Regions from separate parts of the Streptosporangium roseum DSM 43021 genome, predicted to be linked through region 2. Evidence: riboswitches for the same ligand, from Rfam matches in the RefSeq annotation. Region 2 holds a riboswitch; each other region holds the start of a gene.
The links. Region 2 has a riboswitch for cyclic di-AMP ahead of SROS_RS16045 (CHAP domain-containing protein). Riboswitches for the same ligand answer to the same signal wherever they lie in the genome.

Region 1: linked by a shared signal. The riboswitch ahead of SROS_RS51850 (C40 family peptidase) and the one ahead of SROS_RS16045 (CHAP domain-containing protein) in region 2 are both predicted to bind cyclic di-AMP.
Region 3: linked by a shared signal. The riboswitch ahead of SROS_RS54155 (C40 family peptidase) and the one ahead of SROS_RS16045 (CHAP domain-containing protein) in region 2 are both predicted to bind cyclic di-AMP.

What each region holds. Positions count from the first base shown of each region.
Region 1 covers NC_013595.1:8,852,352-8,855,577, forward strand. Annotated here, with positions in the region: gene SROS_RS38780 (3-isopropylmalate dehydrogenase) at 117-1,163, opposite strand; cyclic di-AMP (ydaO/yuaA leader) riboswitch at 1,321-1,537, shown strand; gene SROS_RS51850 (C40 family peptidase) at 1,525-2,157, shown strand; gene SROS_RS38790 (TetR/AcrR family transcriptional regulator) at 2,216-2,965, opposite strand; gene SROS_RS38795 (MFS transporter) at 3,136-3,226, shown strand, end outside.
Region 2 covers NC_013595.1:3,603,596-3,606,821, reverse strand. Annotated here, with positions in the region: gene SROS_RS16055 (oxidoreductase) at 1-196, shown strand, start outside; gene SROS_RS16050 (TetR/AcrR family transcriptional regulator) at 212-790, shown strand; cyclic di-AMP (ydaO/yuaA leader) riboswitch at 1,162-1,301, shown strand; gene SROS_RS16045 (CHAP domain-containing protein) at 1,322-2,026, shown strand; gene SROS_RS16040 (ABC transporter substrate-binding protein) at 2,603-3,226, shown strand, end outside.
Region 3 covers NC_013595.1:10,095,712-10,098,937, reverse strand. Annotated here, with positions in the region: gene SROS_RS46770 (TetR/AcrR family transcriptional regulator) at 1-108, opposite strand, end outside; gene SROS_RS44195 (LuxR C-terminal-related transcriptional regulator) at 327-527, shown strand; gene SROS_RS54155 (C40 family peptidase) at 733-1,698, opposite strand; cyclic di-AMP (ydaO/yuaA leader) riboswitch at 1,791-1,940, opposite strand; gene SROS_RS44185 (amino-acid N-acetyltransferase) at 2,426-2,935, shown strand; gene SROS_RS46765 (RDD family protein) at 3,176-3,226, shown strand, end outside.

The DNA of each region.
Region 1 (3,226 bases), 5.1 Mb from region 2:
GGTAACGGGAAACTACTGCATCCATGTCGAAACCCGGCACTGCCGGGGTAAACGAAGACGCGCCCGGCGGCTCACATGAGCCGCCGGGCGCGTCTGGGATCGGGGAGGCGGCTTGGTCAGCCGGTTACTCGGGCGGTGATGTCGTCGCCGATCTCGTGGGTGGTCCGGCCGGCCCAGCCGGTCAGCCGCTCGACGAGGTCGTCGGCCACGGCCTGCTCGACCTTGGCGGCCTCGGCGGTCAGGCCGAGGTGGTCCAGGAGCATGGCGACCGACAAGATCGTCGCGGTCGGGTCGGCCTTGCCCTGCCCCGCGATGTCGGGGGCGCTGCCGTGGACCGGCTCGAACATGCTCGGCGCGGTGCGGTCGGGGTTGACGTTGCCGCTGGCCGCCAGGCCGATGCCGCCGGCGACGGCGGCGCCGATGTCGGTGATGATGTCGCCGAAGAGGTTGTCGGTGACGATCACGTCGAAGCGCTCCGGCTGTGTGACGAAGAACATCGAGGCGGCGTCGACGTGGCAGTAGTCGGTCGTGACGTCGGGGTATTCCAGGCTGACCCGGTCGAAGGTGCGGGCCCAGAGGTCACCGGCGTAGGTGAGCACGTTGGTCTTGTGGACCAGCGTCAGCTTCTTGCGCGGCCGGCTGAGCGCCTTGTCGAAGGCGTAGCGGACGACCCGCTCGACGCCGAAGGCGGTGTTCAGCGACTCCTGCGTGGCGACCTCGTGCGGGGTGCCCCGGCGCAGCACGCCACCGGCTCCCGCGTAGAGGCTCTCGGTGCCCTCGCGGACGACGATCATGTCGATGTCCTCGGGACGGGCCTTGCCCAACGGGGTCTCGACGCCGGGGAAGAGCTTGACCGGGCGGAGGTTCACGTAGTGGTCGAGCTCGAAGCGGAGCTTGAGCAGCAGGTCGCGCTCCAGGATGCCCGGGGGCACGCTGGGGTCGCCGATCGCACCGAGCAGGATCGCGTCGTATCCGCGCAGCTCGTCCAGGACCGCGTCGGGAAGGGTCTCACCGGTCTTGTGATACCGCTTGGCGCCGAGGTCGTAGGTGGTGGTCTCCACCTTCGTGCCGACCGCTTCGAGGACCTTCAGGGCCTCGGTGACGACCTCGACTCCGATCCCGTCCCCGGGGATGACTGCCAGGCGAATGTTGCGCGAATCCATGCAGGCACCTTACCGGTCCGTCTCGGTAATCGAACACCGATCTCACCCATCGGACATTTCAGCGCGTCCGGGACGCGTGATCGCTTTGTCCGGTTTTGCGACGTATTGACCCTTTCGTTAACTTTGGTTATGGTCCTCTCCATTCGAACCGACGCCTAATCCGCACCGGCCGTCCCCCTTTCGGCCTGCGCGGAGCCGGGGAACCACCATCTGGGATCCACGGCCGTCCAGGACATCTCGCTTCGCACGGCGGAGCCATGCCCTGGGCCGCCTTCAACGGGATCCCTTGGGGCGAATCAGCGCTTCCCGCGCTGTAGGGCGGCCTCCACGCCCGAGCCCGACAGCTAACCCGGCCGGCCTTATGGAAGGAACCATCCTGTCCGGCAAGATTTACCCCCGCGTCCTGACCCTTCTCGTCGCCGGCACCACCGTGTTCGCGACCCCGTCCCTCGCGCAGGCCGACACTCCCGCCCCCGCCCCCTCCCCCGCCCCCTCGCCTGAGGCCACGACGCTCACCGGCCCCAAGCTCAAGGAGATCCTCGCCGAGCAGGCCCCCAAGCCCGCTTGGAAGAAGGCCCTGAAGTGGGCCATGGCCCAGCGCGGCACCCCGTACGTCTGGGGCGGCACCGGCCGCGGCGGCTTCGACTGCTCCGGCCTGATGCTCCGCGCCTACGGCGCCGCCGGGATCAAGCTGCCCCGCGTCGCCGCCGACCAGTACCGCGCGTTCTCCAAGAAGATCGCCTGGAAGAACCTCAAGCCCGGCGACCTGGTCTTCTTCCACGGCCTCGGCCATGTCGGCATGATCAGCAAGCCCGGCTACATGGTGCACGCCCCGCAGAGCGGCGACGTGGTCAAGGAGGAGAAGCTCAACGCCTGGCGCCGCAGCAGCTTCGTCGGCGGCGTCCGCCCCGACCCCGCGGGCGTCAAGCTCTCCGTCGAGCAGGCCAAGCGCGCGGCCGAACCCGCCCCCACGATGCTCGAGGCCACCGCCTGAGCACCGGGGGCCCCGGGGACGCCGCGGGCCGCTCCACCCGTGGCGCCCCCGGGGCCCCTCAGCCGGCGGAACCGCCCGCCGGGCCGAGGCGGGCCTGGAGGCCGTCGAGGACTCGCTCGAGCCCGTAGGCGAAGGTCTCCTCCCGGTTCTTCTCCGGGTCCTCGCCCCGGTAGGTCGCGTACAGCTCCCGCAGCCTCGGATACGCCAGCGCGGCCGCCTCGGCGGCCGGCCACAGGTCCTCCACCACGTCCCGCTCGCTCCGGGCGCCACCGGCGAGCTTCGTGAGCATCGCGGCTTCGCTGGTCGCCGTCCCCAGGACGTACGCGGCAACCGTCTGCACGGCCTGGTCGGCCTCTCTCAGCGCGAAGCCCGCCGCCTCGAACACGGCGAGCATGCGGTCGGACTGCCGCATCATGTTCGGCCCCAGGTAGGCCAGCCCCACCTCGTCGAGCACGGAGACCATCCAGGGATGGCGGAGGATCACCGACCGCATGCTGCGGGCGCAGCCGACGGCGGCCGCCCGCCAGTCGGCCGGATCTTCGACGTCCGGCACCCGCATTTCGCTGTAGACCTCGTCCACGACCAGTTCGATCAGCTCGTCCTTGTTGGCCACGTGCCAGTAGATCGCGGTGGCCACGGCGCCCAGCCGGCCACCGAGGCGCCGCATGCTCAGGGCGTCGATCCCCTCGCCGTCGAGCAGCTTGAGGGCCTCGGACACGATCTGCTCCCGGCTCAGCGCCGGCTGTTCGCGCCGTTGCCTGCGCGGCCGGGTCCACACCGAGGGGAGCGGCGATTCGTCGGCTGACATGCGGGCCTCCTTTGGTCGGACGGAATTGCACGTCGTACGCGTGAATGTACAGCGTTCAAGCAACATGTCGAGCGAAGCCCCTCCTTGCACAGCGTCCAGGGGTTGAACACTGTGCAGTTTTAACTGTACGGTGTTCATCAATCCCGAACGCCGTACAAGAAGGAGGAGTGATGGATCGTCACCCCCGGCGCTGGCTCATCCTCGCCGTGCTCTGCCTCAGCACATTGGCGCTGGTCGTCGACAACGCCGTGCTCACCGTGG
Region 2 (3,226 bases):
TCCCGACAGGGGCGCGATCCCCTCCCTCTACGCCGCGACCTCTCCCGAGGTGACCGGAGGCCGGTTCATCGGTCCCGGCCCGAAGACCCTGACCCCTTCGCCCAAGGCGCTGGACGAGACGGTGGCCCGGCGGCTGTGGGAGGCGTCGGAGGAGCTCACAGGCGTACGATTCGAGACGATCACACAGCACTCGTAGCCCACCGGAGGCATCTTGCGGCTCGACCCCAGGCGAGAGCGGGCGATTCTCGACGCGACCATGGAACTGCTCTCCGAGGTCGGATTCGACCGCATGTCCGTCGACCAGATCGCCAGGCGCGCCAGCGCGAGCAAGGCCACGATCTACCGCCGCTGGCCGGGCAAGGAGGCCCTGGTCGTGGACCTGGTCTGCAACCATCTGGAGATCGACGTCGCACCGCCGCCCGACACGGGGTCGATGCGCGGCGACCTGGTGGCGGTGGTGGCCGGATTCTGCCGGACCCTGGAGCAGAAGCACGGCCTGGTCTTCGCGCTGGTCCCCGCCCTGCTCACCGCCCCCGGCCTGGCCGCCGCCCTGCGCGCGAACGTGCCGCGCCCCGACATCACCGGCACCGTCCCGCTCCTCGACCGCGCCCGCGAGCGGGGCGAGCTGCCGGGCGGGGCCGACCCCGGCGAGATCAGGAGGGTCACCGAGGCCCTGGTCTGGCACCGGCTCCTCATCACCGGAGAGCCGCTGGACGGCGCCTTCGCGGAGGAGACGGTCGACCGGGTGCTGCTGCCGCTGATCCGCGCCTGGTCCACCGCCACTCCCTGATCAAAATCAGGTGTTTTCGCAGGTAAAACGGGGTTAAGCCAAAAGATCTACGATGATGGCGAAACCGCGGGGCGGGGCGAGATCGGCCCGGCGGCTCCCCGCCGGCGCCGATGCCCGGAAACGCCCGCCCCACAGGCGTTTCCGGCTCCGCGCCCGCCGCCGGACGCGTCGCGAGGGATCTTGAGCGTGGCCAAGACTTCCCCCCGGATTCGGGCGTATTCCCAAGTCAGAGCAATGTGCCGGACTTGTAATCGTTTGTCCGGTTCACGTAGCTTCTACTCATTCCTGGTGAACGCCTAGGTCTAACCAGTCCTACGCATTGCCAACACATTGCCCGACCGTGCTTCATCCAAGCGGATCGTTCCGCCCGGTGATCACGGCCGCCGAATCCGCGAATCTCGCGGAACCGGGGAACCAACCGTTCTTGGGGTGAATCGGCGCCTCCGCGCGCCGTAGGGCACTTCCCAGCCCGAACCCGTCAGCTAACCCGGTAGGCGGAATGAGAAGCGAAGCAAGGAGTCACACCCCCGCATGGCCAAGAACCGCCTCACCCCCAAGACCCGTCACCTGACCCACCTCGTTCTGGGCGCCTCCATCGCTCTCGGTGGCGGCCTCGCAGCAGCCCCCTCCGCCCTGGCGGACACTCCCGGACAGGGCCACCTCAACCCCGCCCCCGCAGAGGTCGCCCAGCCCGTCAAGGCGAACAAGACCCCTCTCCAGATCGAGGCCGAGCGCCTGCCCAAGGTCACGGCCGCGCAGGTCCTGGACCTCGCCGCCAAGCAGGTCGGCATCTCCGAGAACGCCCAGGGCGGCGGGACCAAGTTCCAGTCCTGGTACGTGGCCTCCCCCCGGGCCAAGGAGACCGTCGCCCGTGACGGCGGCAGCCCGCGAGCCTACGCCAACGCCCCCTGGTGCGCGATGTTCGTCTCCTGGGTCGGCGAGCAGGCCGGCATCCGGCCCACCATGGGCTGGGACGCCTACACCGTCTCCCACGCCAAGTGGTTCAAGGACAACAAGCACTGGGGCACCACCGCCAAGCCCGGCGCCGTCGTCTACTTCGACTGGAACGGCGGCAAGAGCATCAGCGGCATCGACCACGTCGGCTTCGTGAAGAAGGACAACGGCGACGGCACGATCAGCACGATCGAGGGCAACACCGGAAACGGCAAGGTCGAGCACCGCGTCCGGCCCAAGTCCCAGGTCGTCGGCTACGGCTACCCGGTCTACGCGGGCTGATTCACACCGGCCGGTTCACCGGCCACCTGATGCACCGATCGCCGAAAGGGGTCCGGCTCACCGAGCCGGACCCCTTTCGGCGTTCCGCCCTCCCCGAACGGCCCCCTCCTCCCCTCCCGGTCATCCCTTCTCCCGCCTCCCGCACCCCGCTCCGGCCCCCTCTCCCCCGTTCCGGCCCCTCTCCCCCCTTCCGGTCCCCCTCTCGCGCAGGTCTCCCTCCGGCGCCTTTCCGGCCTCCTTTCCGCCGTCCGGAATTCGGCCCCCTCCAGCGCGACCGTTCCTCCGCGCCAGCCGCGCCGTACGGAATGTCCCGGAGTGTCCCCGTGTGATGGGAGCGCTCCCAAACACCTCTCTGAGAGGTTTGCCGAACTGTGTGTCCATTCGTCCACCCTCGGCGACCCGGATGTAACGGTTGAGTTTCGGCATATTGACGTCCTGGTTGCCTATCGTCCACTCTTCGTGGGAGCGCTCCCAAAGCACATTGAGGAACCACCCCATCGCCGATCGCGTTTGTCGGGGACCGATCCGCGATGTCACCTCCCATCGATTCGGGCGACCACCTGAGAGGGGTCCGGAATGTTGAACAACAAGCGGCAGGGCAAGCTCGCCGCGGTCGCGGTCATGGCTGCCACCGCCCTGGCGATCACTTCCTGCGGTTCGAGTGACGACGCCAAGCCCGCGGCCGGCGGCAGTTCCGCGCCGGCCGCCGCCGAGCCGGTGACCATCACCGTGCACACCTTCGGCGGCGGCGAGAACTTCGGCTACGACAAGGCCGTGGAGACGTGGAACGCCGCGCACCCGAACATCCAGGTCAAGTACCAGAACCTGACGGACCGTTTCGAGGACGTCTACCTGCCCCAGCTGCTCCAGCGCCTGCAGGCCGGCAGCGGCGCGGCCGACATCATCGCCCTGGACGAGGGCGCGATGGGCCTCATGAAGGCCCGTCCGCAGTTCTTCACCGACCTCGCCGCGTACGGGCTGGACAGCCGCAAGGCCGACTTCCCCGCGGCGAAGTGGGACAACGGCATCAACGCCGACAACAAGCTGTTCGCCCTGGGCACCGACATCGGCGGCATGACCATGTGCTACCGCGCGGACCTGTTCAAGAAGGCCGGCCTGCCCACCGAACGCGAGGAGGTCGGCAAGCTCTGGCCGGACTGGAACGCCTTCATGGAGGTCGGCAAGAAGTTCCAGGCCGCC
Region 3 (3,226 bases), 3.8 Mb from region 2:
GACGGAGGCCCCAGCGAAACCTTGTTCTGCGATGACTTCGGCGGCCGCGGCCAGCAGGCGGTTGCGGGTGCGCGCCTTGGCTTGGCCGCGACTTAACCGCAAAGGCACCGACATATCATGAGTACTTCACGTAGCGCCCGCTATGTCAATAGCGCTCGCCGCCTCTATGAAGAGGGGAACTTGACGACCTTTGAACAAGGCGTTTACCGTTCCTGACGGGCGACATTGATATCCAACATACTCACGCCTGAGTTCCAGTGCGGGGGGAGCGACTCTAGATGGCATATCCAGAAGTGGATTCCCGTCGCGGCGACAGCCTCCTGGGCATGGGCGAGATCGGTCTCAGTGACGAAGATCTCGTGCTCCTGGCAGAGCTTGCCAAGGGCGTCACCGTGGACCGGGTGGGTCGTCGCCTCGACATCAGCGGCCGGACCGTCCGGCGCAGGCTCCGCGGAATCTGCGACCGCATCGGCGTCGCCACGGCGATCGAAGCCGTGGCCTGGGCGGCTCGCCGCCGCCTGATCTAGCCGCGGGGTCCGTCGCCCGGTCTGTCCTGGTCGCGCGCTCCGCCGCGGTCCGACCGGATCGGGTGGTCCGCGGTCTGTCGTGGCCGCGTGGTCCGTCGCACTCCGATCCGATCGGACGGTCCACCGTCCGGTCTGGTCGGGCGGACCTTCGCCCGTCTGACCGGACGGTCCGCCCGTCTGATCGGGCGGGCCTTCGCCCTCCGGTTCAGTCCGCGACCCGCACGCCACCGGCGAAGGGCCGGTTGTCGATCGAGGCGATGTGGATGACGTCGCCGGTCCGGGGCGCGTGGACCATCAGGCCGGCGCCGATGTAGATGCCGACGTGGTGCAGGTCGTTGTAGAAGAAGACGAGGTCACCGGGGCGCAGCTCGTCCCTGGAGATGTGGGTGCCCGCGGTCCACTGGTCACCGGTGTAGTGCGGCAGGCTGATGCCGACCTTCTGGTAGGCCCACATGACCAGGCCGGAGCAGTCGAAGGAGTTGGGGCCCTCGGCGCCCCAGACATACGGCTTGAGCTGCTGGGAGAGTGCCCAGCGGGCGGCCTCGGCGGCCTTGCCGCTGCCGACGATCGGCACGCTGATCTTCACCCGGCTGCCCCGGCTGTTGGACTTGGCCCGGCTGCGCACCTCGCTGAACAGGTCGCTCTCGACCTTGTCGACGAGCCCTTCGATCTTGGTGCGCTTGGTGCCGATCTCCGACAGGAGGTCCTTGACCTCGGTGGTCCGGGCCTTGGCGCTGGCCTGCGCCCGCTCGGCGGCCTCGATCGCCCGGGCGACCTGGGCGACCTCCTCGCTCTGCTGCTGCTGGAGGGCGTAGTTCGTGGTGGCCTGGTCGAGGAAGGTGTCGGGATCGGTCGGCTGGCTGAAGACCATGGCGGCGCCCAGACCTCCCGACATGTAGGAGCTCTGCGCGAGGAGGGTGGCCTTGGCGCGCCGGGACGCCAGCTCGGACTCGCTGACGGCGAGGGTCTTCTTGGCGCTCGCGGCGGCGCGCTGCGCCTGCTTGAGCTTGACGCGCTCGCCGTTGTACTGCTCGGTGAGCGTTTCGATGTCGGTGTGCAGCTTCTCGACCTGCTTGGCCAGCTCCGGAAGGCTGGGCTTCGGGTCGGCGGTGGCCGCGACGACAGGGGTGCCGAGGGTCAGGGAGGCGAAGGCCAGTCCGATGAGCGCCATCCGGCGGGTGAGTCCACGCGGGGCGTGTTCTCGACGGCGGGCATGTCTGCCCGTGTTTTTCCCCCCACGGTCACGCGTGCGCTTCACCAACAGGCTCCTCTCTCGGCCGCCTACCGGGTTAGCTGACGGGTTCGGGCCGGAGGTAGCCCTACCGAGGGTGCGGGGGCACCTCGGATTCACCCCAGGGGACTAAAGGGTGGGTCCCCGGTTCCCCGGGTCCGGGGATTCGGCGGTTCAGCGCTTTAACGTCGCTGACATCGAGCACGGACATTAGTGCAATTGGAGGTTCATGCTCAACCAGAACTACAAACTCGGTAGAGCTTTCACAACCGGAATGTCACAAGAAGATCACACATCTCCATGATCAACATGTGCATTACGCTGGTTTTATGTGCTCTCGGTCAAGGGGAGGTGGAGGTCTTCGCAGCTCCAGGACCATGCGAAAGGCGAGTTTTGGCCCGTCACCGGCGCCCGCGGCCCAGCGTCATGGCGTGACTACCATCTGTCATCTGTTGGCCGTGGGGCGTGAGTTAAGGGTGAGCCGTAATTCGCGCGTGCCGAGGACGTACGCTGATCGGTTATGGAGCAGGTTGCGGAGCATTCCCCCACCCCGGCCGTTCGCGACACCGAGATCGCGGGACGACGCGCAGTGGCCGGGGGCGGAGACGTGGACGCGGAACGGGACCCGCGGGACCGCCCGGCGGACGCGGCGGAGGCCGCGGCCGAGATCACGGTACGGCGCGCCCGCACTCCGGACGTGCGCGCCATCCGGCGGCTCGTCGACACCTACGGGGGAGCCGGCCCGCGCCTTCTGGAGAAGGCCACGGTCACCCTGTACGAGGACATCCAGGAATTCTGGGTGGCCGAGCGGGCGGGCGCCGTCGTGGGCTGCGGGGCGCTGCACGTGCTCTGGGAGGACCTCGCCGAGATCCGCACCGTCGCCGTCGACCCCGCCTGCCGAGGGCTGGGCATCGGCCACCGGATCGTCTCGGAGCTCATCCGCACCGCCGGCGGGCTCGGGCTCCGGCGGGTCTTCTGCCTCACTTTCGAGGTCGGCTTCTTCGCCCGGCACGGCTTCCGTGAGATCCAGGGCACGCCCGTCGCACCGGAGGTCTACGCCGAACTTCTCGCCTCATATGACGAGGGCGTCGCGGAGTTCCTCGACCTGGAGCACGTCAAGCCGAACACCTTGGGAAACACCCGAATGCTGCTCCACCTGACCCGGGATCGCGACTGACGTGACCTTGACGGTTACCGATCAGAAAGATGACTGTTGATACCTATGTCGATACCTTGTGCTGCAGCAAGCATGTGAGTCTCACGTATGCCACATGCGCCGTCGAAGTAGTGAGGTGACGCGGTGAGCACCGGACAGCCGCCGTATCAGGATGATCCCGACCGCGATCGCACACCGTCGGGGCAGCCAGAGTACGGACAGCACAATGCGGGTCGAGCCCCTGGCGAACATGACCCTGACATGACAATTGTGGGATATCGATCGGAGACCTCACAGCCGCACACCGGTCCG